One region of the Kocuria turfanensis genome, then DNA from elsewhere that is predicted to be linked to it. Evidence: riboswitches for the same ligand, from Rfam matches in the RefSeq annotation. Region 1 holds a riboswitch; each other region holds the start of a gene.
What was found. Region 1 has a riboswitch for thiamine pyrophosphate ahead of AYX06_RS09740 (FAD-dependent oxidoreductase). Riboswitches for the same ligand answer to the same signal wherever they lie in the genome.
Positions count from the first base shown of each region.

Region 2: linked by a shared signal. The riboswitch ahead of AYX06_RS08625 (3-oxoacyl-ACP reductase) and the one ahead of AYX06_RS09740 (FAD-dependent oxidoreductase) in region 1 are both predicted to bind thiamine pyrophosphate.
Region 3: linked by a shared signal. The riboswitch ahead of AYX06_RS06960 (ECF transporter S component) and the one ahead of AYX06_RS09740 (FAD-dependent oxidoreductase) in region 1 are both predicted to bind thiamine pyrophosphate.

Region 1 is NZ_CP014480.1:2,100,808-2,108,551, reverse strand. Features, by position in the region: gene AYX06_RS09765 (aldo/keto reductase) at 1-551, shown strand, start outside; gene AYX06_RS09760 (carboxylesterase family protein) at 715-2,088, shown strand; gene AYX06_RS09755 (VOC family protein) at 2,063-2,974, opposite strand; gene AYX06_RS09750 (hypothetical protein) at 3,104-4,111, opposite strand; gene thiE (thiamine phosphate synthase) at 4,278-4,946, opposite strand; TPP riboswitch at 5,014-5,116, shown strand; gene AYX06_RS09740 (FAD-dependent oxidoreductase) at 5,106-6,425, shown strand; gene thiS (sulfur carrier protein ThiS) at 6,422-6,661, shown strand; gene AYX06_RS09730 (thiazole synthase) at 6,663-7,553, shown strand; gene moeB (molybdopterin-synthase adenylyltransferase MoeB) at 7,550-7,744, shown strand, end outside.
Region 2 is NZ_CP014480.1:1,860,641-1,868,384, forward strand. Features, by position in the region: gene AYX06_RS08610 (hypothetical protein) at 1-429, shown strand, start outside; gene AYX06_RS19740 (hypothetical protein) at 729-902, opposite strand; gene AYX06_RS08615 (M15 family metallopeptidase) at 1,163-1,798, opposite strand; gene AYX06_RS08620 (hypothetical protein) at 1,985-2,362, opposite strand; TPP riboswitch at 2,969-3,064, shown strand; gene AYX06_RS08625 (3-oxoacyl-ACP reductase) at 3,111-3,875, shown strand; gene AYX06_RS08630 (LLM class flavin-dependent oxidoreductase) at 3,887-5,203, shown strand; gene AYX06_RS20940 (transposase) at 5,249-5,671, shown strand; gene AYX06_RS08635 (glycoside hydrolase family 31 protein) at 5,581-7,744, shown strand, end outside.
Region 3 is NZ_CP014480.1:1,514,234-1,521,977, reverse strand. Features, by position in the region: gene AYX06_RS07000 (Na+/H+ antiporter subunit A) at 1-286, shown strand, start outside; gene AYX06_RS06995 (Na(+)/H(+) antiporter subunit C) at 283-798, shown strand; gene AYX06_RS06990 (Na+/H+ antiporter subunit D) at 795-2,435, shown strand; gene AYX06_RS06985 (Na+/H+ antiporter subunit E) at 2,432-3,142, shown strand; gene AYX06_RS06980 (monovalent cation/H+ antiporter complex subunit F) at 3,139-3,411, shown strand; gene mnhG (monovalent cation/H(+) antiporter subunit G) at 3,417-3,920, shown strand; gene AYX06_RS06970 (DUF4235 domain-containing protein) at 3,978-4,256, shown strand; TPP riboswitch at 4,645-4,766, shown strand; gene AYX06_RS06960 (ECF transporter S component) at 4,855-5,475, shown strand; gene AYX06_RS06955 (ABC transporter ATP-binding protein) at 5,472-7,238, shown strand; gene AYX06_RS06950 (energy-coupling factor transporter transmembrane component T family protein) at 7,235-7,744, shown strand, end outside.

The sequences.
Region 1 (7,744 bases):
CCGAGCAGGCGGCCACCTTCGACGAGCTCGTCCGCTCCGGGAAGGTCCGGGCGGTGGGACTGTCCAACTACAGCCCGCAGCGGCTGCGGGAGTGGTTCGAGACCGCCGAGCGGGAGCACCTCACCGTGCCGGTCGCGATCCAGCCGGAGTACAACCTGGTAGGCCGCCGGTCCTACGAGCAGGATCTCGCCCCGCTGGTCCGGGAGTTCGGGGTGGCGGTCTTCCCCTACTTCGGCCTCGCCTCGGGGTTCCTCACCGGCAAGTACCGCACGGCCGCCGACCTCGAGGGGCGGGCCCGCGGCGGCGCCGCGGGGGCGTACCTGAACGCGCAGGGCCTCGCCGTCGTCGAGGCGCTGGTGGACGTGGCCGAGGCGCGCGGGACCGAGCCGACGACGGTGGCGCTCGCCTGGCTGCTGGCCCAGGGCGTGACCGCCCCGATCGCCTCGGCCTCCCGGCCCGACCAGGTGCCGGCCCTCATTGCCGCCCCCGGCCTGGCGCTCACCGCCGAGGAGGTCGAGGTCCTCGACCGGGCCTCGCAACCGTTCGCCTGATCCCACCCGACCCTTCGGGCCTGCGGGCCGGTTCCGCACGGCCGGCCCGCGGGCTCCGGCCCACCGCGGGAAGCACCGCTGACGACGGGCCGCAGAAGAAGGAACACTGGGGAAGGGCTGCTGGGGAAGCACCGCAGAAAAAGGACCGCAGAGGATGGACCGCATGACCACCGCCACGCTCACGTTCACCCCGCCCTGCGGGCCCGTCCACGCCCGGGCCCACGGCGCCGTGGTCCGGGCCGGCGGCATTCCCTACGCCACCGCCGACCGCTTCGCCGCTCCCGTCCCCGCCCCGGACCGGGACGAGCCGTTCCCGGCCACGGGACCGGCCCCGGCCTGTCCCCAGGTCCGCTCGCCCTTCCTCGCCTCGGTGCTGGGGGACGCGCTCGGCGACCTGCCGCAGGACGAGGCCTGCCAGCGGCTCTCGGTCACCCTGCCCCGCGACGCGCGGGCCGGTGAGGGCCTGCCGGTGCTGGTGTGGATCCACGGCGGCTCCTACACCACCGGCGCCGGGGACGCCCCGATCATGGACCCGACGCCGCTGGTGGCCGAGCAGCGCGTGGTGGTCGTGACGGTCACCTACCGGCTCGGCCTGTTCGGCTACCTGGGCTCCGGGCACGCCCGCCCGGCCAACCTCGGGCTGCTCGACCAGCTCGAGGCGCTGCGCTGGGTGCGGCGCAACATCGCCGCCTTCGGCGGTGACCCGGACAACGTGACCGCCTTCGGCCAGTCCGCCGGCGGTGACGCCGTGGCCCACCTCATGGCCGTCCCGGGGGCGGAGACGCTCTTCCGCCGCGCCGTCATCCAGAGCCCGCCGCTGGGCATCGCCCGCGGCCGGGAGCGGATGAACGCCGCCATGGCGGCCGCGGCGGAGGTCGTGACGGCCGGGATGCCCGCCGCCGACGTGGTCGCCGCCCAGGCGGAGGTGGAGCGGCACGCGGCGCCCTTCGGGCTGCTGGGGGCGATGCCCTTCGGCACCCAGTACGGCCACCACCCGCTGCCCGCCGAGAAGGAGATCGACGCGGCCTGGGACCGGGTGGCCCCGCACATCGACGTCCTCATCGGCCACACCACCGAGGAGGCGCGGCTCTACCTGCCCACGGTGCCGGCCCTGCAGCGGTGGACCCGCGTGCCGCTGCTGGGGCCGGTGCTGCGCCGGGCCGTGGTCGGCTGGGCGACCCGGTCCGTCTACTCCCGGGCGATCCGCCGCTTCGCCCGCCGGCACGTGCGCGCCGGCGGGACGGCCCACCGCTACGTGATCTCCTGGGCAGCCCCTGGCAATCCGTACGGGGCGGCCCACACGGTCGACCTGCCCCTGCTCTTCGGCGACGAGCCGACCTGGGCGGGCACCGGGCTGGTCGCCGGTGCCGCGTGGGAGGACATCGACGCCGCCGCCCGGCAGGTGCGCCGGCTGTGGGCCGACTTCGCCCGCGGGGAGCCCCTCGGCGACGCCGGCCGCATCCCCGGCGTCCTGCGCCACCGGCGCGTCCGGGTCCCCCTCCTGGCGCGGTCTACGCGGCGACGCCCACCTGGATGAGGGTGTTCCAGGGGTCCTCGAAGCGCAGCACGGCGCCGTCGTGCCGGGTGGGGACCCGGTGGTCGGTCAGCCGGGCCTGCAGGGCGGCGACGTCCTCGGCCGTGGGCAGGTCGATGTTGACCTGCCCCAGGCCCAGGGAGGCCGCCCGCGGGCCGGCCCCGGCGCTGTGCCAGGTGTTGAGCCCGATGTGGTGGTGGTACCCGCCGGCGGCGATGAACAGGGCCGAGCCGATGTCGCTCATCACCTCGAAGCCCAGGACGTCCACGTAGAACCGCCGGCCCTGCGGGATGTCGCCGACCTGCAGGTGGACGTGGCCGAGGGTGGCCGGCGGCGCCGCCGGCCGCGCCCCGGCCGGCTCGCGCAGGTGCTCGCCCAGGAACGCGGTGGGATCCAGCGGGTTGGACGCCAGCGTGAGCAGCCCGTTGGCCTCCCGCCGCCAGGTGTGGCGGGGGCGGTCGGTGTAGAGCTCCACGCCGTTGCCCTCGGGGTCGTCGAAGTAGAACGCCTGGCTGTAGAGGTGGTCGGCGCTGCCGGTGAAGGATCGCGGCGCCACGGCGGCGACCGAGGCCAGGGCGGCCGCCAGGGCCGGCTCGTCCTCGAACAGCACCGCGGTGTGGAACAGCCCCGCCTGACCGCGGCGGGCCGGCGGCAGCTCCGGGACCTGCCGCAGGCGCAGCACGGTCCGGCCGTCACGGCCCAGCACGGCCGTGTCCCCGGAATGGGCGAGGACCTCGAGGGTCACGGCGTCCGTGTAGTAGGCGAGCATCGTGTCCAGGTCGGCCACGAGCAGCTCCACGGCGCCCATCCGGGTTCCGGCGGACAGCAGGTCGTCGGCCGGTCGCGGCGTCAGGCTCCGGGGGTCGGGGTTCTGGGGAAAGATCGGCATCTCGGGCTTCTCCGTCGGCATCGGCACCACAAAGGTTGATATGTCCGCAAGGATACCCCAGAAAATGTTTCCGGTGCAAGTATCTTGGGGACCTTCGTCACCTCGGGGCCGGGCGCGACGCCGTCCCGGTCAGAGCACGAAGATCAGCGCCACGATCACCGCCACGATCGCCAGAAAGACCAGACCCCAGGCCTTGAGGTTGTCGGAGTCGTCCTCCGCGGGGTCGTGGGCCGGGGGCGGCGGCCATCCGCCGGCCGCCGGGCCGCGGCTGCCCGCCAGCGGGCCGCCCGCGCCCGGCCCGGGGAACGGCCCGCCCTGGGCCTGGCCCGGGAACGGCTCCCCGGGCGCACCGGGCCGGCCGACCTGCCCGGGCGGCGGCGGGGCGGGCGTGGACGGGCTGACGCCCCACTGCGGAGCCTGCGGAGCGTCCGCGATCGAGGGGTTCGACGACGGCGGCCCGGCCGGGCCGCCCTCCGGTGCCGGCGGCGCCGGGGCCGCCGGTGGTGGAGGAGCAGTCGGGGGAGAGGCGGGCGGCAGCGTCTCGCCGGAGAGCACGGGCCCGTCCTCGCGGTGGCCCTTCTCGGCCTCCGTCAGCAGGGTCACGAACCGCTCCAGCGACTCCGAGCCGTCGTACTCGCGGGCCAGGAAGCGCTCGGCGCGGCGGCGCACCACCCGGTAGACACGCCCGTCGTCGGGGATCGAGAGGTCCCGGGCAGCCTGCGCCACGGCCAGCGGGGGCTGCTCGGGCAGCGGGTTCGTGCCCCACTCCAGCAGCCCGGTGAGCAGCGGCCGCTCGAGGACCGAGGCCATCGCCGCCCGGGCGCCGGGCACGCGGGTGAGCTCCAGCAGCCCGCTCGGCGGGGCGGAGGGACAGCCCGGGACGTCACCGGGCAGCCGGGCCGCCCGCTCGAGCCAGAACGTGTCGCCGAAGAGGGTGGCCAGCAGCACGGCCGCCGCGAGCCGGTCCTCGCCGGGCGCGGCGTCCTCCGGGGCGCCCTCCTCCCAGTGGCTGCCCAGCGCTCGCCGGGCGGGCTCGCCGGCCAGCCGGACGCGCAGCTGCACGTCCTCCGGGCCGCGGGCGGTCTGCGCGGGATGCTCCACCGCGTGCCGCACCTGCGGGTCGAGCTCGGGGTCCATGGGCCACTCCTCCGTCGTCGTCCGTGGGCTCCATGCTCTCAGACGGGGCTGTGCGGCGGCGGGGAGCCGGTGGGGAGTTGCGGCCGGGCGCGCCCGGCGGACGTCCCCGCGCGGCGTGCCGGGCAGGAAGCGTGCCGGGCAGGTAGCGCGCCGGTCGGGGAGCGTGTCAGGCGGGGAGCAGACTGCGCAGCTGCCCGGCGGCCAGGCGCGGGTCCGGGGCCTCGGTGACCGCCCGGACCACCACGGCGCCGCGCGCCCCGGCGGCCAGCACCTCGGGGAGGCGCTGCTCGTCGATGCCGCCGATGGCGAACCACGGCACGGGCACCACCGCCGGGTCGGCGTCCAGCCGGGCCTCGGTCAGTGCGGCGACCTCGCGCACGAAGCCCAGGCCGGTGGCGGGCCGGCCCGGCTTGGTGGGGGTCTCCCACACGGGACCGGTGCAGAAGTAGTCCACGTCCGGGTCGGCCAGCGCGGCCCGGGCCTGGCCGAGGTCGTGGGTGGAGCGGCCGATCAGCACGTCGGGGCCGAGCAGCTGCCGGGCCTGGGCGGGGGTGAGGTCGTGCTGGCCGGCGTGGAAGACGTCGGCGCCCACGAGCGCGGCGAGGTCGGCGCGGTCGTTGACGGCGACCAGGACGCCGTACTCGGCGGCGACCCGGCCCAGCAGGCGCAGCGCGGCGATCTCCTCGTCGGTGTCGATGCTCCTGTCCCGCAGCTGGACGATGTCCGTCCCGCCGGCGCAGACGGCGTGCAGGAACTCCTCGAGGTCGCCCTGCGCGCGGCGGGCGTCGGTGCACACGTACAGCCGGGCGGCGAGGAGCCGGTCCGTGCGTGTCATGCGCAGCTCGGAGGCGGCGGGAGCGGGGGTGTCCTGGGTATGCTGGGTCACACGCTGAATGATAGGTCAGCGGTTCTGCGGGAGCCCCTCGGGGGCTGAGAGGGCGTCCGGCGCCGACCGCCACACCTGATGCGGGTCATGCCGCCGTAGGAAAGGACGATGCCGGTGACATCCGTGCCCTCCGTTCCGATGTCCGCCGCCCAGCACGTGCGGGCCGACGTCGCCGTGGTCGGGGCCGGGGTGGTCGGCCTGGCCACGGCCTGGGAGCTGCGCCGCCGCGGCCGCTCGGTGGCCGTGGTGGACCCCGAGCCCGGCGCCGGGGCCAGCCGGGCGGCGGCCGGGATGCTCGCCCCGGTGAGCGAGGTCCAGTACCAGCAGGAGCCGCTCTATCCCCTCATGCTCGCCTCGGCCGGCGCCTACCCGGCGTTCGTGGCCGCCGTGGAGGAGGCCGCCGGCGGCTCGGTGGGCTACCGCGCCACCGAGACGCTCGTGTGCGGCGTCGACGCCGCCGACCGGCAGGCCCTGGCGGACCTGCGCGAGCTCCAGCTGCGCCACGGCCTGGCCGTGGAGCCGCTCCCGCTGCGCACGGCCCGGGCCCTGGAGCCGGCCCTGAGCCCGCGGCTGTCCGCCGTGCACCGCATTCCCGACGACCACCAGGTGGACCCCCGCCGGCTCGTGGCCGGACTGCTCGCCGCCCTCGTCGCCCCCGAGCTCCCCACTCCGTCCGGGTCCTCCGCAACGGACGGCCCCGACGGCGGGCCCGCCCGCCTGGTGCACGACCGCGCCACGGGCCTGCGCCACGGCCCCGACGGCGCGGTGACGGGCCTGCGCCTGGCCGACGGCGGGATGGTCTCGGCGGCGGAGACGGTCCTCGCCCCCGGCACGGGTCTCACCGACCTGGAGGGCCTGCCCGGGTCCTGGCGGCCGCCGCTGCGCCCGGTGCACGGGGACATCCTCCGCACCCGTCCGCCCGCCGGGGCGCCCGCCCTGCTCGAGCGCACCGTCCGCGGCCTGGTCCACGGGGTGCCCGTCTACCTGGTGCCCCGCGACGACGGGACGGTGGTGATCGGGGCGACCTCCCGCGAGGACGACCTCGACGGGATCAGCGCCGGAGGCGTGCTCCGGCTGCTGCGCGACGCCCAGGCCGTGGTCCCCGGCGTCGCCGACCTCGAGCTGGTCGAGGCCATGGCCCGTGCCCGGCCCGGGACCCCGGACGACATCCCGTACCTGGGCCGCGTCCGCGGCCCGGAGGGAGATCCGGTGCCCGGTCTCCTGGTCTCCACGGGCTACTTCCGCCACGGCGTCCTGCTCGCCCCGCTGGCCGCCCGCCTCGCCGCGGAGCTGGTGCTCGGCGCGGATCCGGGCGCCGACGCCGAGCACCTGGCCACCACCGACCCGCACCGCTTCGACCGCCCGGTCGAGGCGCCCGCCGCGGACCCCGCGACCGGTTTCCGCACCCCGAACAGGAGCACCCGATGACCGCCATCACCCTCAACGGCCGCCCGCACGTCGTCGGCGGGGACACCACCGTGGTGGACCTCGTGGCCGAGACCGTCGGGCGGCCCCTGGGCCCCGACGGCGCCCCGCTGGACGGCCGCCGGCTGGGCGTGGCCGTGGCGGTGGACGCCGCCGTGGTCCCGCGCAGCCGCTGGGGCCGCACCCCCGTGGCCGAGGGACAGTCCGTCGAGATCATCACCGCCGTCCAGGGAGGCTGACATGACCCACCCCGCACCCCGCGCCGCATCCCTGGTGGACCCGCTCGTGCTGGACGGCACCGAGCTGTCCTCCCGGCTGATCATGGGCACCGGCGGGCTCAGCTCGCTGCACACCCTGGAGCAGGCCCTGCTCGCCTCCGGCACCGAGCTGACCACCGTGGCGCTGCGCCGCTACGCCCCCGGCCGCGGCGACTCGCTGTTCGCGATGCTCGAGCGCAACGGCATCCGGATCCTGCCCAACACCGCCGGCTGCTACACCGCCCGGGACGCCCTGCTCACCGCCGAGCTCGGCCGCGAGGCCCTGGAGACCGACTGGGTCAAGCTCGAGGTCATCGCCGACGAGGACACCCTGCTGCCCGACGTGGTGGAGCTGCTCGACGCCACCGAGCAGCTCGTGGCCCGCGGCTTCCGGGTCTTCGCCTACACCTCCGACGACCCCGCCGTGGCCCGCCGCCTGGAGGACCTCGGCGCGGCCGCCGTGATGCCCCTGGGCGCGCCGATCGGCACCGGGCTGGGGATCCTCAACCCGCACAACATCGAGCTCATCACCTCCCGGGCCTCGGTGCCCGTGGTCCTCGACGCCGGGATCGGGACCGCCTCCGAGGCCGCCCTGGCCATGGAGCTGGGCTGCGACGCCGTGCTGCTGGCCAGCGCCGTGACCCGCGCGCAGGACCCGGTGGCCATGGCCACCGCGATGCGCCACGCCGTGGCCGCCGGGCGGCTGGCCGCCGGCGCCGGGCGGATCCCGGCCCGCCGGCACGCCCTGGCGTCCTCACCGATGGCCGGACGGATCGACACGGACACGCCCGCCGGCACGCCCGACGACGGGCCGGGCGCCGACCCGGCGGGCGTTCCGCGCGGGGACTGGGCGCCCGTGGGGCAGCGGCCGTGAGCCCGCTGCCCCCGCTCGTGGAGCCCGGCCCCGAGCTGACCCGGGCGGAGCTCGAGCGCTACGCCCGGCACCTGACCCTGCCCGGGATCGGCCCGCTCGGCCAGCGCCGGCTCGGCAACGCCCGGGTGCTCGTGGTCGGCGCCGGCGGACTGGGCGCCCCGGCCCTGCAGTACCTCGCCGCGGCGGGCGTG
Region 2 (7,744 bases), 240 kb from region 1:
CCGAGGACCCCGGATCTCCGGTTGCTGCTGCAGCTCACGGTGGCGTCCTTCGCGATCGGCGTGCTGGGCAGCGTCATCGGCTACCTGACGTCCTCGGAGCAGGTGGCCGCCGCCTCGGGAGGCATGTTCCTGGGCACGGGCTTCGTGCTCGCGAGCGCCGTGGTGGGCCTCGCCGTCAACGCGGGCCTGTACGCCCTGGTCTTCTTCCCGCTGCGCGAGCAGCGGCAGTGGGCCTGGATCCTCGGCATCGTCTTCGCGGCCATGGCCGTGCTCAGCACCGTGGCCAGTCTCGTGCTGTCCTTCGCCGTGCCCGTCGTGCCGACCGGGACGCACCCGCTGCAGCTGCTGCCCGCCGCGCTCAAGCTCGCGGTGGACGCGGCGTGGCTCGTCGTGGCCGTGCGCCCGGGGGTGCGCGCCGCCCTGCGCTAGGGCATGTCTCCCGGTAGTGCCGTGAGCCGGACAGCGATGGTGCGCAGCACGGCCCCGCCGCGGTAGGTCGGCGCGACTCTGTCGCAGCGTGTCGCGAGCCCGCGCCATGGCCTGAAGGCGGTGCAGGATCGTGCCACGACGTTGCGGCCCTGGTCGTCCTCCGGGTCGGAGGAGGGCGGCCGACCGCCCTGGGATCACGGCGCTTCCGGTGGCCCTGCCGGCCGGCGGGCCCGGAAATCACGGCGGTGACGCCCCCGGCCCGCAGGTGAGGGCGGACGGCGCGGAAGGAGCAGGCCTGGTCACCGCGCAGGTGCTGCGGGCCGGGTCCGGGGACGGCCCGGCCCGTGACGGGCCACCCGCAGGCCGGCCAGGAGATGGGGCACCATCGGGGCGTCGCCGGTGAGGTTCGCGGCGTGCTGACGGGCCCGGTCGACGGTGGAGTCCACCGACACCGCCCCGTCGATCAGTTCCATCTTCGGCGCATCGGTGAGCAGCGCGGCCCGGACCCGGTCCCGAGTTCCGTCGGCGTTGCAGCGGCCGCGCCGCTCCCACCCGGCCGGCGGCCGTCATCAGCTCGTCCTGACGGAGCGCACCAGCCCGACCGACAGGTGGTGCAGGTGCTGCACAGCCGGGTCAACTATTGACGCGTGCACGAGTACCTCACCGCAGCAGATGGCCCGTGACGCCTGTGAGGTCCTGGGTCGCGCAGCGGTGGAATCGGGGTCGACTCCGCTTACGGCAGGTAGTCGGGGGCAGGCTCCAGGCCGAAGAACTCCTCCATGGTGTCGACCTCCGGGTCCGCGAGAGCCGCTTCCTGCATGTCCCGGACCAGGTCATGACCGACGTAGCGAATGTGCCAGGGCTCGTAGGCGTAGCCGGTGACGGCTTGATTGTCCTCACCGTCCGGGTAGCGGATGATGAACCCGTACTCCCCGGCGTGCTCGGCGACCCACGCCCCGACCGGGGTGTCCTCGAAGCAGTCCTGCAGCGCGCACACCCCGGAGGCGTTGCCCACGTCCATGGCCAGCCCGGTCTGGTGCTCGCTGTGCCCCGGGCGAGCCGCGATGGTGTCAGCGGTTTCCTGGCCGTACTGCTGCACGTAGCTGTCGTAGAGACTGGCCTGCGTGTCGTAGGAGCGATACCCGCTCACGGCCACGATGTTCACCCCGTCGGCCTTGGCGGCGCGGACCATCTTCTTGTACGCCTCCGCCGCATCGGACCGCATCCGTTCGGCCTGAATACGACTGAGCGGCTTCGGTACGTAGGTCTGCGGGTCCAGCGGGCGGTGCTTGTTCACCACCACCGTCAGGCTGGAGGCCGAGTCGATGTCGTAGGTCGTCCCTGTCGCGACCGCCGCCGATGGCGCCATCAGCCCCGTCGCCAGGCTCAGTGCTGCCGCCCCACCGAGAAGTCCACCGAAGTTCCTCATCATGTCTACGCCCCCACGTGTCCAGGAAAGATCCGCCTCAGCGTAACTGCACGACCCCCGTGATATGTGCTGTGTGACACTGTGACGAGCCCCGGGAGCACTCACACGAGGGGCGGGTGGCGGTGATCATGACCGCGCCTTCCGGAGTGCATGTTCCACCAGGTCGCCGTGCCGGGTCACGGAGAACTCCTCCAGGTCCAGGCCCGCACCCACCCGGAACCGCACGCCTTCCGGCGGACAGGCATGGACACGCAGGGCCCCGATGCTGCGCAACGGGTAGGTCCCGTGATCGCGTGTGGAGCACTTCAGCTCCCGACGGACCAACAGCAGCCGTGAGGTCGTGACGAGGACAAGGGTCCGCTGGCCTCGCCACCATCCCGGCGCCACCACGTGCACGGTCTCGGCCGGATCCAGCAACGCCTCGGCCCGTCGCAGGTGCTCACGCATCGAGACCCGCTGGATCACGCCCCAGTGCCGGCAGGCAGCGATGAGGTCCTCGCGCACGATCAAGCCCTTTCACCCGGCGTCAAGCGGATCGGAGCACCGCATGAATCTCCGACTGCTGCCCCAGCCAGGCCTCCCCGGAAACGATCGGTGGACCGTTCCCGAGAAGAGTTCTCCCCCACTATGGAGAGGAGTCGTAACAGATGTAAAGGCACCTCCGGTGGGTCACCTTGCGTCCTGCCGCGTGCCCGGTCGAAAAACCGTCTCCCCGCCCAGCCACTACCGGTCACCGTCGTGGTGACCCGGGAGTCGTCGACGCCTGATGGCCCCTGCTGAGCCGCAACCACCAGGTGGTCGGTGCGAAACCCCGCCAGCACCAGGTGCATGACCGCAACCATTTCCGGCGTGGTCCCGCGGAGGGGTGTGCCCGATCTCCACTGCGGCTCGGCGATGTCGCCGCTGCGGGCGGGGCGCCTGGGCCGTACGGGGTCGGAAGGCGAACTTCGCCCTGTCGTCTCCGGTGGCGGCCACCGTTCCCGGACCGTGGAGCGCCTCGCGGGACCTCGGACTGCTCCGGTAGGCAGGTCATCGGCGTTGCCGCGATCGACTGCGCTGTGCCGATGGGAATGGGGGGCTGTTCGTTCTCGGCAGAGCGTGTACGGTCGGAGCAGTGACACGGGGTGCCGGTTCCATCCGGCTGAGATGACACCCGTCGAACCTGATCCAGTTCGTACTGGCGAAGGGATGTCCTCTCAGGCCGGGCCGTTGCCGGGCCTGCATCTTTTCGCCCTGATCCTCAGGGAACCTCATGCAGATCGCAGAGCAGATCGTCCTCGTGACCGGCGGGGCCCGCGGCCTGGGCCGCCGCATCGTGGAGGCCTTCGCCGCCGAGGGCGCGCGGGTGGTCATCAACTACCGATCCAGCTCCACCGCCGCCCAAGAGCTCGTGAGCCGCTTCGGTCCGCAACGGGCTGTGGCCTTGCCTGCTGACGTCACCGATCCCGGGCAGGTGTCGGCCATGCTCGAGCGCACCCGGGAGCACTTCGGCGCCCCGGTCACCACTGTGGTGAACAACGCGCTGGCGGACTTCTCCTTCAACGGGGACGCCCGCTCGGGTGCGGCGGAGATCGGCTGGGACGAGTTCACCAGCCAGTTCTCCGGCAGCGTCCGGGGGGCGCTGAACACGATGCAGGCGTGCCTGCCGGGAATGCAGGAGCAGGGGTTCGGGCGGATCGTGAACATCGGCACCAACCTGTTCCAGAATCCCGTCGTCCCGTATCACGACTACACCGCGGCCAAGGCGGCCCTGCTCTCCTTGACCCGGACCCTGGCCAAGGACCTGGGTCAACACAACGTCACGGTGAACATGGTCTCCGGCGGGCTGCTGCGCACCACCGACGCCAGCGCGGCCACCCCTGAGGAGGTCTTCGACCTCATCGCCTCCTCCACCCCGCTGGGCCGTGTGACCACCCCGGAGGAGTTCGCCGACACCGTCCTGTTCTTCGCCTCGCCCTGGGCGCGGTCGGTCACCGGGCAGAACCTGGTGGTCGACGGCGGACTGGTCATGGGGTGAATCGGGCACTCATGAGCACGCACCGGCAGCTGCACCTCAACGCCTTCCTCCTCGGCGCCGGCCACCACAGCGCGGCCTGGCGGCGCCCCGACTCCCCCGCCGAGCAGCTGGGGGACATCTCCTACTGGGAGCGGCTGGCCCGCACGGCCGAGCGCGGTTTCTTCGATGCCGTGTTCTTCGCCGACGGCCACAGCACCGGCGACGTCGCCTCCGGGCCCCGGTGGTTCCTCGAGCCGCTGACCGCCCTGTCCGCCATGGCCCGGGCCACGGAGCGGATCGGATTGGTCTGCACCATCTCGACCACCTTCTTCACCCCGTTCCACGCCGCCCGGATGCTCGCCTCCCTCGACCACATCAGCGGCGGGCGGGCGGGGTGGAACGTGGTGACCTCCATGTTCGACGCCGAGGCCCGCAACCACGGGCTGGAGGCCATGCCGGCCCGACAGCAGCGCTACGCCCGGGCCGAGGAATTCGTGCAGGTCACCCAGCAGCTGTGGGACTCCTGGGCCGACGACGCCGTACTCGTCGACCGGGCAGGGCTCTACGCCGACCCCGCCCGGGTCCGTCCGGTGCACCACCACGGCGAGCACTTCCAGGTGGACGGACCACTGACCGTGCCGCGCCCGCCGCAGGGCAGACCCGTGCTCTTCCAAGCCGGGGCCTCCGGCCCCGGACGGGATCTGGCCGCCCGGTACGCGGAGGCGATCTACGCGGTGGCCTACGACCTGACCGCCGGCCGCGACTACTACGCCGACGTCAAGGCCCGTATCACCGCGGCCGGGCGGAACCCGGAGGCGGTGGCGGTGATGCCCGGGCTCGTGACCTACGTCGGCTCCACCGAGCAGGAGGCCCGGGCCCAGCGGGCCGCGGTCGACGCGCTGCTGCCCACCGCCCAGTCGCTGGCCCAGCTGAGCACGTTCATCCAGCAGGACTGCAGCGGATGGGAACTCGACGCCCCGGTCCCACCGCTGCCTCCGCTCGAGCGGTTCGGCGGCCCTCAGGGCCGCTACGCCACGATCCTGCGGATCATCGACGTGGAACGGCCCACCGTCCGACAGCTGCTGGGCCGCCTGGCCGCCGGTGGCGGGCACTGCACCATGGTCGGCACCCCCGAGAGCATCGCGGACCGGATCGAGCACTGGTTCCGCTCCGGAGCGGCCGACGGGTTCAACCTCATGCCCCCGACCCTGCCGGACGCCCTCGACGACTTCGTCGACCACGTCGTGCCGGAACTGCAGCGCCGCGGCCTCTTCCGCACCGACTACACCGCCCATTCACTCCGCGGGCACCTGGGGCTCCCCCGCCCCGCCCGCGGAGCACCGGCATAGGGCCTGTCCTCTCCATCGTGGGAGGGGTTCTTCGACGCCGGAGGCATGTCCCGTGCGGCTGTGCTGAGCGATGACCGATGGGCACGGATCCGGCCTCCCTGGCCGTTCTCCGACGGCAAGAGAGGCCGGCCGCTGCGCGACGACCGTCCCGTGGTGGAGGGCACCCGCTGCCCCTGCCGGTGCGGGACCGCCTGGCGTGACGTCCCCGAACAGTTCGGGCCCTGGCAGGCCGGGCGGACGCGGCGCGGCCGCTGCAGCGCCGACGGACCCGGGGACAGGGTCCGGGCCGCCTTCCTCCGACCCGGAGGACCACACCGGAGGACTGCACCGGAGACGTGCCCCAGCCCCCGCCGGACCCGGGGCCCTACGCTGGGGGAATGCCCCTCCCCCGCTTCCGTCCCACCGGCCACGGCTCCCCGGAGCCCGCCGCCGTCGTCGCCGGCGCGCACTACCGCATCACCGTGCTGACCGACGGGCTGCTCCGCCTGGAGTACAGCCCCGGCGGACGGTTCGAGGACCGGCCCTCGGCCTTCGCGGTGCACCGGCGGTTCCCGGTGCCGCCGTTCCGCGTCCGGCGCTCGGAGGCCGGCCTCGAGCTGTTCACCGACCGGATCCACCTGAGCTACGACGAGCGGGAGTTCAGCCCCTCGGGTCTGTCCGTGCAGGTGCGCGGCGGGGTGACCAACTACCACAGCGTGTGGCGCTACGGCACGCCGGTGCCCACGCTCGGCGGGACCGCCCGCACCCTCGACGAGGCCGACGGCCCCATCCCGCTCGAGCCGGGCATCAACTCCCGGGAGGGCTTCGGGGTGGTCGACGACTCGGCCTCGGTGCTGCTCACGGAGGACGGCTGGTACGCCCCGCGTCCCCGCGAGGAGGGCGCGGTGGACCTCTACTTCTTCGGCTACGGCCACGACCACCAGGAGGCCCTGCGCGCCTTCTACGCGCTGTCCGGGCCGCAGCCGGTGCTGCCCCGCTACGCGCTGGGCAACTGGTGGAGCCGCTACCACGCCTACGACGAGACCGAGTACCGGCAGCTGGTCCAGGACTTCGCGGACCGCCGCCTGCCCTTCTCCGTGCTCGTGGTGGACATGGACTGGCACCTCACCGACGAGCACGTGGAACGCCACCACGGCTCGGGCTGGACCGGCTACACCTGGAACCGGGAGCTCTTCCCGGACCCGCGGCGCTTCCTGGGATGGGCGCACGAGCGCGGCTACCGGGTCACCCTCAACCTGCACCCGGCCGACGGCGTGCGCTCCTTCGAGGAGCCCTATCCCGCGATGCTCCAGGCCTTGGGCCGGGACCCGGGGACGGAGGAGCCGGTGGCCTTCGACGTCACCGACCGGGAGTTCGTCTCCGCCTACTTCGAGGTCCTGCACCGGGGCCTGGAGGCGGACGGCGTGGACTTCTGGTGGATCGACTGGCAGTCCGGCGAGCACTCCCGCCTGCCCGGGGTCGACCCGCTGTGGGTGCTCAACCACTACCACTTCCTGGACTCCGCCTCGGGCGGCGAGCGGCCGCTGATCCTCTCCCGGTACGCGGGACCCGGCAGCCACCGCTACCCCGTGGGGTTCTCCGGCGACACCGTCATCTCCTGGGCCTCGCTGGCCTTCCAGCCGCGGTTCACCGCGACGGCGGCGAACATCGGCTTCGGCTGGTGGAGCCACGACATCGGCGGGCACATCTACGGCTCCCGCGACGACGAGCTGGCCACGCGCTGGCTGCAGTTCGGGGTGTTCTCCCCGATGCTGCGCCTGCACTCGGGCAACAACGACTTCATCGCCAAGGAGCCGTGGCGCTACCGCTCCCCCTACGCCGAGATCATGGAGCGCGGCCTGCGCCTGCGGCACCGCCTGATCCCCTACCTGCACACCGCCAACCGCGCCGCGGCCGTCGACGGCGTGCCCCTGGTCCGGCCCCTGTACTTCGAGCACCCGGAGGCGGAGCAGGCCTACCGCTACGACCACCAGTACCTGTTCGGCCCCGAGCTGATGGTCGCCCCCGTGACAGCGCCCGTGGACCCCGTGCTCACCCGCGCCGCGGTGCCCGTGTGGCTGCCGGAGGGGTCGTGGACGGACCTGTGCACCGGCACGGTCTACGACGGGGGGCGCGAGCTCATGCTGCACCGCGGCCTCGGCGAGCTGCCCGTCCTGGCGCGCGCCGGTGCCATCGTCCCGCTGGCCGGCGCGGACCCCGACGCTGCGCCGGGCCCGGGAAACCCCGCCGAGCTCGAGGTGCTGGTCGTGGCCGGCGCCTCCCACGGCTCCGTCCTGGACGAGGACGACGGCGCCGGCGACGGCCGGGACCCGGCCCGCTGGGCCCGCACCGAGCTGTCCCTCGACGTCGCGGCCGGGGAGTTCTCGCTCGGCCCGGCGCGGGGCCACCTCGGCTGCCTGCCGCCGGCGCGGAGCTGGACCGTCACCGTCCTCGGCGCCGCGGAGCTGACCGGCCTCGCCGTCACCGTGGACGGCGACGACGTCCCGGTGTCCGTCGTCCGGCGGGACCGGCGCACCTCCGTCACGGTCCCGGACGTCCCGG
Region 3 (7,744 bases), 590 kb from region 1:
CGGCCACGAGAAGTTCGTGTCCGCACTGGTCTTCGACGTCGCGGTCTACCTGATCGTCGTCGGGCTCGTCCTCGACATCCTGCGCTCGCTGGGCGGGCGGATCGACGAGCGGATCGAGGAGGACGCCGTGCGCCGGCGCCGGAGGACGCCCGGACGCGGCACCCGCATCCGGGTCACCCGGCAGCGCCGGGTCACCGCGGGGTCGTCCGTGGCGACGTCGGCGACCTCACCCACCCCGGTCACGACCGCCGGGGCGGGGCCCGACGAAGGGAGCGAGCACCGATGAGCGTGAACCTGACCCTGCTGGTCGTGATGGGCGTGCTCTACGCCGTGGGGGTGTACCTCCTGCTCGAGCGCTCGCTCACCCGGGTGCTGCTCGGGTTGATGCTGCTCACCAACGGCACGAACCTGCTGATCCTGCACGCGGGCGGCGTCCCCGGCTTCGCCCCGCTCTACGACGGCTCGATCGCCGCGGAGGACTACAGCGATCCGCTGCCCCAGGCGCTGATCCTCACCGCCATCGTCATCTCGCTGGCCGTCACCGCGTTCCTGCTCGGGATGATCTACCGCTCCTGGGTGCTCGGCCGCCGCGACGAGATCCAGGACGACGTGGAGGACCGGCGCGTGGCCCGGCAGTCCTCCTACGACGTGGAGGACGACGCCGAGGTGCCCGCCGAGACGACCGAGTTCGAGGAGTCGCCCCGCGGCGAGGGCCCCGGCGAGGGCCTCGGCGAGGACCTCGGTGAGGACCTCGAGACGCCCGGTCTCCCCGGGCCCCGGCGGGAGGGGGCCCGATGACCGTCCACCTCGCGCAGCTGGCTCCGCTGGCCGTCATCATCCCCTTCCTGGGCGCGGCCCTGAGCCTCGTGCTGCTGCGGCGCAACGCGCTGCAGCGGGCCGTGGCGATCGGTTCCCTGGTGCTCACCCTCGTGGTCGAGGCCGCGGTGCTGGTGAGCACCTGGGACGTCGGTCCCCAGGCCGTTCACCTGGGCGGCTGGGCGGCGCCCTGGGGCATCGTCATGGTCGTCGATCAGCTCTCGTCGCTGATGCTCGTGGTCTCCACGGTGGTCTCGCTCGCGGTGCTGGTCTACGCCAGCGGGCAGGGCGTGGCCGACGGCGACAGGGAGGGCCCGATCTCGATCTTCCACCCCTCCTTCCTCATCCTCGTGGCCGGGGTCTCCAACGCCTTCCTCGCGGGTGACCTGTTCAACCTGTACGTGGGCTTCGAGATCCTGCTCACCGCGTCCTACGTCCTCATGACGATGGGCGGGACGGTCCAGCGGATCCGCACGGGCGTCACCTACGTGGTGGTCTCCGTGATCTCCTCGGTGCTCTTCCTGATCACCATCGCCATGGTCTACGCGGCCACGGGCACCATCAACATGGCCGACCTCTCCGTGAAGCTCGCCGACCTGCCGGTGGGCACCCAGATGCAGCTGCACGTCATGCTGCTCATCGCCTTCGGCATCAAGGCGGCGGTGTTCCCGCTGTCCTTCTGGCTCCCGGACTCCTACCCGACGGCCTCCGCCCCCGTCACCGCCGTGTTCGCCGGGCTGCTGACGAAGGTGGGCGTCTACTCGATCATCCGCACGGAGACCGTGCTGTTCCCCGGGGAGCGGCTCGACACCCTGCTGATGTGGGTGGCGCTGCTCACCATGGTGGTGGGCATCCTGGGCGCGCTCGCCCAGATCGACATCAAGCGCATGCTGTCCTTCACCCTCATCAGCCACATCGGCTACATGATCTTCGGGGTGGCCGTGGGCAGCCAGGAGGCGCTGTCCGCCACGGTCTACTACGTGGCCCACCACATCGTGATCCAGACCAGCCTGTTCCTGGTGGCCGGGCTGATCGAGCGCCGCGGCGGGTCGACCAACGTGGACCGGCTCGCGGGCATGGCCAAGATCTCCCCGCTGCTGGCGCTGCTCTACCTGGTGCCCGCGCTGAACCTGGGCGGCATCCCGCCGTTCTCCGGCTTCCTCGGCAAGACGGGGCTGCTGCAGGCCGGCGTGAACCAGGGCGACCCGCTCGCGTACGTGCTGGTGGCGGGCTCCGTGGCGGTGTCCCTGCTGACCCTGCTGGCCATGATCCGCGTGTGGAACCGCGTGTTCCTGCGCACCCCGGAGGACGCGGAGTACCCGGACCCGATCCTGCTGGCCCCGGTCCCGGCGGGCTCGCGCTTCCTCCTGACCTCCGGATCCGTCGACGACCAGGAGGGGCAGTTCGCCGGCAAGGGCGACGTGCGGCTGATGTCGCCCTCCATGCTCGGCGGCGCCTCCGCGCTCGTCGTGGTGGGCGTCGCCCTCACCGTCTTCGCCGGACCGATCTTCCAGCTCGCCGACAACGCGGCGGAGAACCTCGTCCGCCCCGAGCACTACGTCGCGGCCGTCCTGGACCCCGGATCGGTTCCCCGCCCCGTGGTGGAGGAGGCCCCGTGAGCTCGCGTCCCAAGAACTCCCTGCTCGTCGAGCTGCCGCTGCTGGTGTGGCTGGTGCTCGTGTGGGGCGCCCTGTGGGGCGACTTCGGCCTCGGCAACCTGCTGTTCGGCGCGGTGCTGGCGCTGCTCGTGACCTGGGTGCTCTACCTGCCCCCGGTGCAGCTCTCGGGCCGGTTCAACCTGCTGCAGTCCGCCCTCTTCGCCGTGACCTTCGTGTGGCAGGTCGCCAAGGCCAGCGTGGACGTCATGCTCGTGGCGATCCTCGTGGGTCCGCGGGCCCGCAGCGCGGTCGTGGGCGTGGAGCTGCGCACGCGCTCGGACCTGCTGCTCACCGCCACCGGCCACACCATGGCCCTGATCCCCGGCTCCATCCTCGTGGAGGTGGACCGCGCCCGGTCCACCCTCTACTTCCACGCGCTCAACGTCCGCACCCCCGAGGAGGCCGAGTCCTTCCGGCGGTCGGCGCGGCAGGTCGAGGCCGCGTGGATCCGCATCATGGGCACACGGGAGGAGCTCGCCGCTCTGCGGGCCGAACGGCGCGGCGGAGGCGGGGCGGAGGCCGAGCAGCGGGACAGCGCGGCGATCAGCTCCCCGGTCACGGCCGGGCAGCAGATCGTCGGCGGCCGGCGAGGAGACGTCCCCACCGGGACCGCCGAGACCCCCCAGGCCACCGAGACCCCCCAGACCACCGAGGAGGACCGCCCGTGATGGAGATCGCCGTGGCCGTCGCCGCCGTGCTGCTCAGCGCGGCCGCCGCGGGCACCCTGTACCGGCTGGCCAAGGGACCGTCGCTGCTGGACCGGGTGGTGGCCACCGACGTCCTGCTGGCCATCGTGGCGGCGTCGCTCGCCGTGGAGATGGCCTACCACGGCCATCTCAACAACCTCATCCTCATGGTGATCGTCTCCCTGGTGGGGTTCATCGGCGCCGTGACGGTGGCGCGCTTCGCCACCCAGACCGCCGAGCACGGGAAGTGAGCCCCGTGCTGGACACCGTCCTGGACGCCGCCGCGGCCGTGTGCCTGGTCCTCGGAGCGCTGATGTCCCTGGCCGCCGCGATCGGGCTGGTCCGCTTCCCGGACCTGCTGACCCGCATGCATGCGGGGACCAAGCCGCAGGTGTTCGGGCTGCTGCTCATGCTCACCGCCGTCGCCCTGGAGAACCGGGACCCGGTCATGATCCCGCTGATCATTCTCGGCTGGGTCTTCCAGCTGCTCACCGTGCCCGTCTCGGCGCACATGGTCGGACGTTCCACCTACCGCACCAAGCACCTCAACCGGGCCACCCTCACGCAGGACGACCTGCAGGAGGTGCTCAACCGTGCCGGCGAGCGGGGCGGCGGCGAACCGGCCGCGGCCGAGCCTGCTCCCGCCGAGCCGGCCCTCAGCGACGCGGCCCTCAGCGACTCGATCCTCACCGAGCCGCCGAACGCGGACGGGCAGCGCGCCGACGGACAGCAGACTGACGGATCCGGGAGGACGCGTTAGGCTGGGCACGATCGACGGGCGCATCCGCGCCGCCCCGACGACAAGGAGCAGCAGTCCATGAACACGAAGATCCTCGAACTCGCCGGCACCGGCCTCTCGCTGGGCGGCGTGGCGCTCTCGCACAAGGTGCTCGGTGCCGCGTGGACGCGCATCACGGGGGACCCGCCCCCCGCCAAGAACCCGGACCCGGACGAGGCGTGGACCGGCATCATCATATGGTCGCTCGTGACCGGCCTCGTCGGCACGGTGATCAAGGTCGCGATCTCCCGCCAGGTGGCGAAGATGGAGAACAAGCCCCGGAACAACCCCAAGGCCTCCAGCCAGGCCGAGGTCTGATCCCCGGCGGCCACCTCGCGAGGGGGCCCGTCCGTCCGGACACCGCATCGGTGCCCGGACGGACGGGCCCCTTCGTCGTCCGGTGGACGCGCCGCGGCATGGACGGAAGGGCTGACGTGCGGTCGGCAGCCCGGGCGGAAGTGCGGGCGACGGTCCCGGTGACGGTCCTGGCGGAAGTGCGGGCGACGGTCCCGGTGACGGTCCTGGCGGAAGTGCGGGCGACGGTCCCGGTGACGGTCCTGGCGGCAGCGCGGGGGACGGTCCCGGTGACGGTCCTGGCGGAAGTGCGGGCGACGGTCCCGGTGACGGTCCTGGCGGCAGCGCGGGGGACGGTCCCGGTGACAGCGCGTGCGGCAGTGCGGCCAGGGGAGGGGTAGACTCGGTGCCACTGAAACGACAGGGGAGCGCACCCCGCCGGCAACGGCGGCACAGCGCTGAGAGTGCGGATCACCGCAGACCCTCGAACCTGCTCCGGTTAGCACCGGCGAAGGGAGTCGAGCACCTCAGGGGTGGCTCGCGGACGTGAGCTCCGGCCGTGTCCGCGCGGACCCTTCCCCTCCTGGCACCGATGGCTCGCTGAGCCCAGGAGGAACGCACCATGAACACCACCACGCACCGTCCCGCCGGCCGCAACCGTGCGTCCGGGGCCTCGTCCTGGCGGGTCGTCGACATCGTCGTGGCCGCCGTCCTCGCCGCCGTGTGCGCGGTCGTCTTCTGGGCGTGGTCGAACCTGCTCTACCCCGTGGTCGGCGCCGCCGCGGTGGCCTATCCGCCCGCCGTGGGGCTGATCGCCGGCGGCTGGCTCGTGGCCGGCGTGCTCGGCGGTCTGATCATCCGCAAGCCGGGCGCCGCGCTGTTCTGCGAGCTGCTCGCCGCGGTCATCGAGGGCTTCCTGGGCACGCACTTCGGCTGGACCGTGATCCTGTCCGGCCTCATCCAGGGCATCGGGGCCGAGCTGGTCTTCGCCGCGGTGCGCTACCGCCGCTACAACGCCGCGGTGGCCGCCGCGGCGGGCGCGGTCAGCGGCATCTTCCTGGGCGTCAACGAGAGCATCATCTACAACTACGAGTGGGCCCTCGGACACCAGGTGGTCTACGTGGTCCTGGCGGCCCTCTCGGGCGCGGTGCTCGCCGGCCTGCTGATGTGGGCCGTGGTGAAGGCGCTCGCAGCCACCGGCGTGCTGCAGGGCCTGGCCTCGGGCCGGGCCGCACGACGATGACCGCCGCGGCGGTGCGCCCTCCCGGTACGCCCACCGCCGCGGGGGCCCGCGTCGAGGCCCGCGGCTTCGGCTGGCACCACCCCGGCCGGGACGCCCCCGCCCTGCAGGGCATCGACCTCGTGGTCGAGCCGGGGGAGCGGGTGCTGCTGCTGGGGCCGAGCGGGGCGGGCAAGTCGACGTTCCTGCACGCCCTCGCGGGAGTCCTGCACGACGACGACGGGCTCTCCCTCCACGGGGAGCTGCTGCTCGACGGCACGGACCCGGACCGGGCACGGGGACGCGCCGGGCTCGTGCAGCAGGACCCCGAGTCCCAGGTGGTGCTGTCCCGGATCGGGGACGACACCGCCTTCGGCCTCGAGAACCTCGCGGTGCCCCGGGAGCAGATCTGGCCGCGGGTCCGCGCCGCCCTCGACGACGTGGGGCTGCCCCTGCCGCTCGACCACCCCACCGCCGCCCTGTCCGGCGGGCAGAAGCAGCGCCTGGCGCTCGCCGGTGCCGTGGCGATGAGCCCGGGGCTGCTCCTGCTCGACGAGCCCACCGCGAACCTGGACCCCGCCGGGGTGCGGCAGGTCCGGGACGCGGTGGCACGGTGCCTGGACCGCAGCGGGGCCACACTCGTGGTCGTGGAGCACCGTGTGGCGGTGTGGGCCGACGTCGTGGACCGTGTCGTCGTGCTCGGCCGCGACGGGGGGATCACGCACGACGGGTCCCCGGCACAGGTCCTGGGGGAGGCCGCCGACGAGCTGAGCCGCGACGGGGTCTGGGTGCCCGGCCGGGTCCCGCCCACCCGCGCGCCCGCGCGTCCCCGGGAGGAGGCGGAGCCGCTGCTCAGCGCGTCGGCGCTGGCCGTCTCGCGCACCCAGCCCTCCGCACGGCAGCTGCGCGCCCGGCGCCGGGCGCGGCGGCGCGGCCGTCCGCTGAGCGATGCCGCGGCGGGCCGGGACCTCCCGGTCGCGGCGACCGGCGTCGCACTGGACCTGCTCCGGGGCCGGGCGCTCGCGGTGACGGGCGCCAACGGCGCCGGGAAGTCGACCCTCGCGCTCACGCTGGCGGGCCTGCTCGCGCCCGTGCGCGGGACCGTGACCGCGCACTCGCCCCTGGCCCGCGGTGCCGGACCGGACCCGCTGGAGTGGGCCGGGCCGGACCTGGTGGCCCGCGTCGGGACGGTCTTCCAGGAGCCCGAGCACCAGTTCCTGTGCGCCACCGTGCGGGCCGAGCTCGAGCTCGGACCCCGGCTGGCGGGCACCCCGGCGGCCGAACGGGACCGCCGCACGGAGGAGCTGCTCGACCGGCTGCGGCTGACCCACCTGGCGGACGCGAACCCGTTCACCCTCTCCGGCGGCGAGAAGCGGCGGCTGTCGGTGGCCACGGTGCTGGCCACCGACCCGGACGTCCTGGTGCTCGACGAGCCCACCTTCGGCCAGGACGCCCTGACCTGGGCCGAGCTCGTGGACCTGCTCCTGGAGGTCGTGGACGCCGGCACGGCCGTGCTCGCGGTCACCCACGACGAGGACTTCGTGCGGGCGCTCGGGGCCGAGGTGCTGGAGCTGGGCACCTCCGCGCCGGACACGTTGCTGGAGCCGGGTGTTTCCGCAGGGGGCGCGGTGGGGGTGCCGGGTGTTTCCGCAGGGGGCGCGGTGGTGGATCCGGGTGTTCCCGCAAGGGATGCGGTGGCGGAATCCGGTGCTCCCGCACGAGGCCCGGCGATGGAGCCGGGCACGCCCGCGCCGGGGATCCTCCCGGCCACGGAGCAGGTGCGGTGAGCGCGCCCGCGATCGGTCCGGCGGCCCGGTGCTCCCTGCTGGGCCGCGCCCATCCCGTGGCGAAGCTGGCCGGCGCCCTGGCCCTGACCGTGACGCTGCTGCTCAGCGCGGATCCCGTGACGTCGGGGATCGTGCTCCTGGGCGAGGTGCTGCTGCTGACGCTGGCCGGGCGGCGCCCGCCGGCGCAGCTGCTGCGGGCCTGGCCCCTGCTCCTGGCAGCACTCGTGAGCGGATGGGGCACGGCCCTGCTCGCCGAGGACTCCGGGCCCGTGCTGCTCGACCTGGGGATCACCGAGATCTCGGCCGGTTCGGTCGCCGCGGGCGCGGCGATCGCCCTGCGCGGGCTCGCGCTGGCGCTGTCGGGCCTGCTCGTCGTGCTCAGCACCGATCCCACCGACCTCGCCGACGGACTGGCCCAGACGGTGCGGCTGCCCGCGCGGTTCGTGCTGGCCTCCTTGGCGGCCCTGCGCCTGGTGGGCGTGATGCTCACCGAGTGGACCACGCTG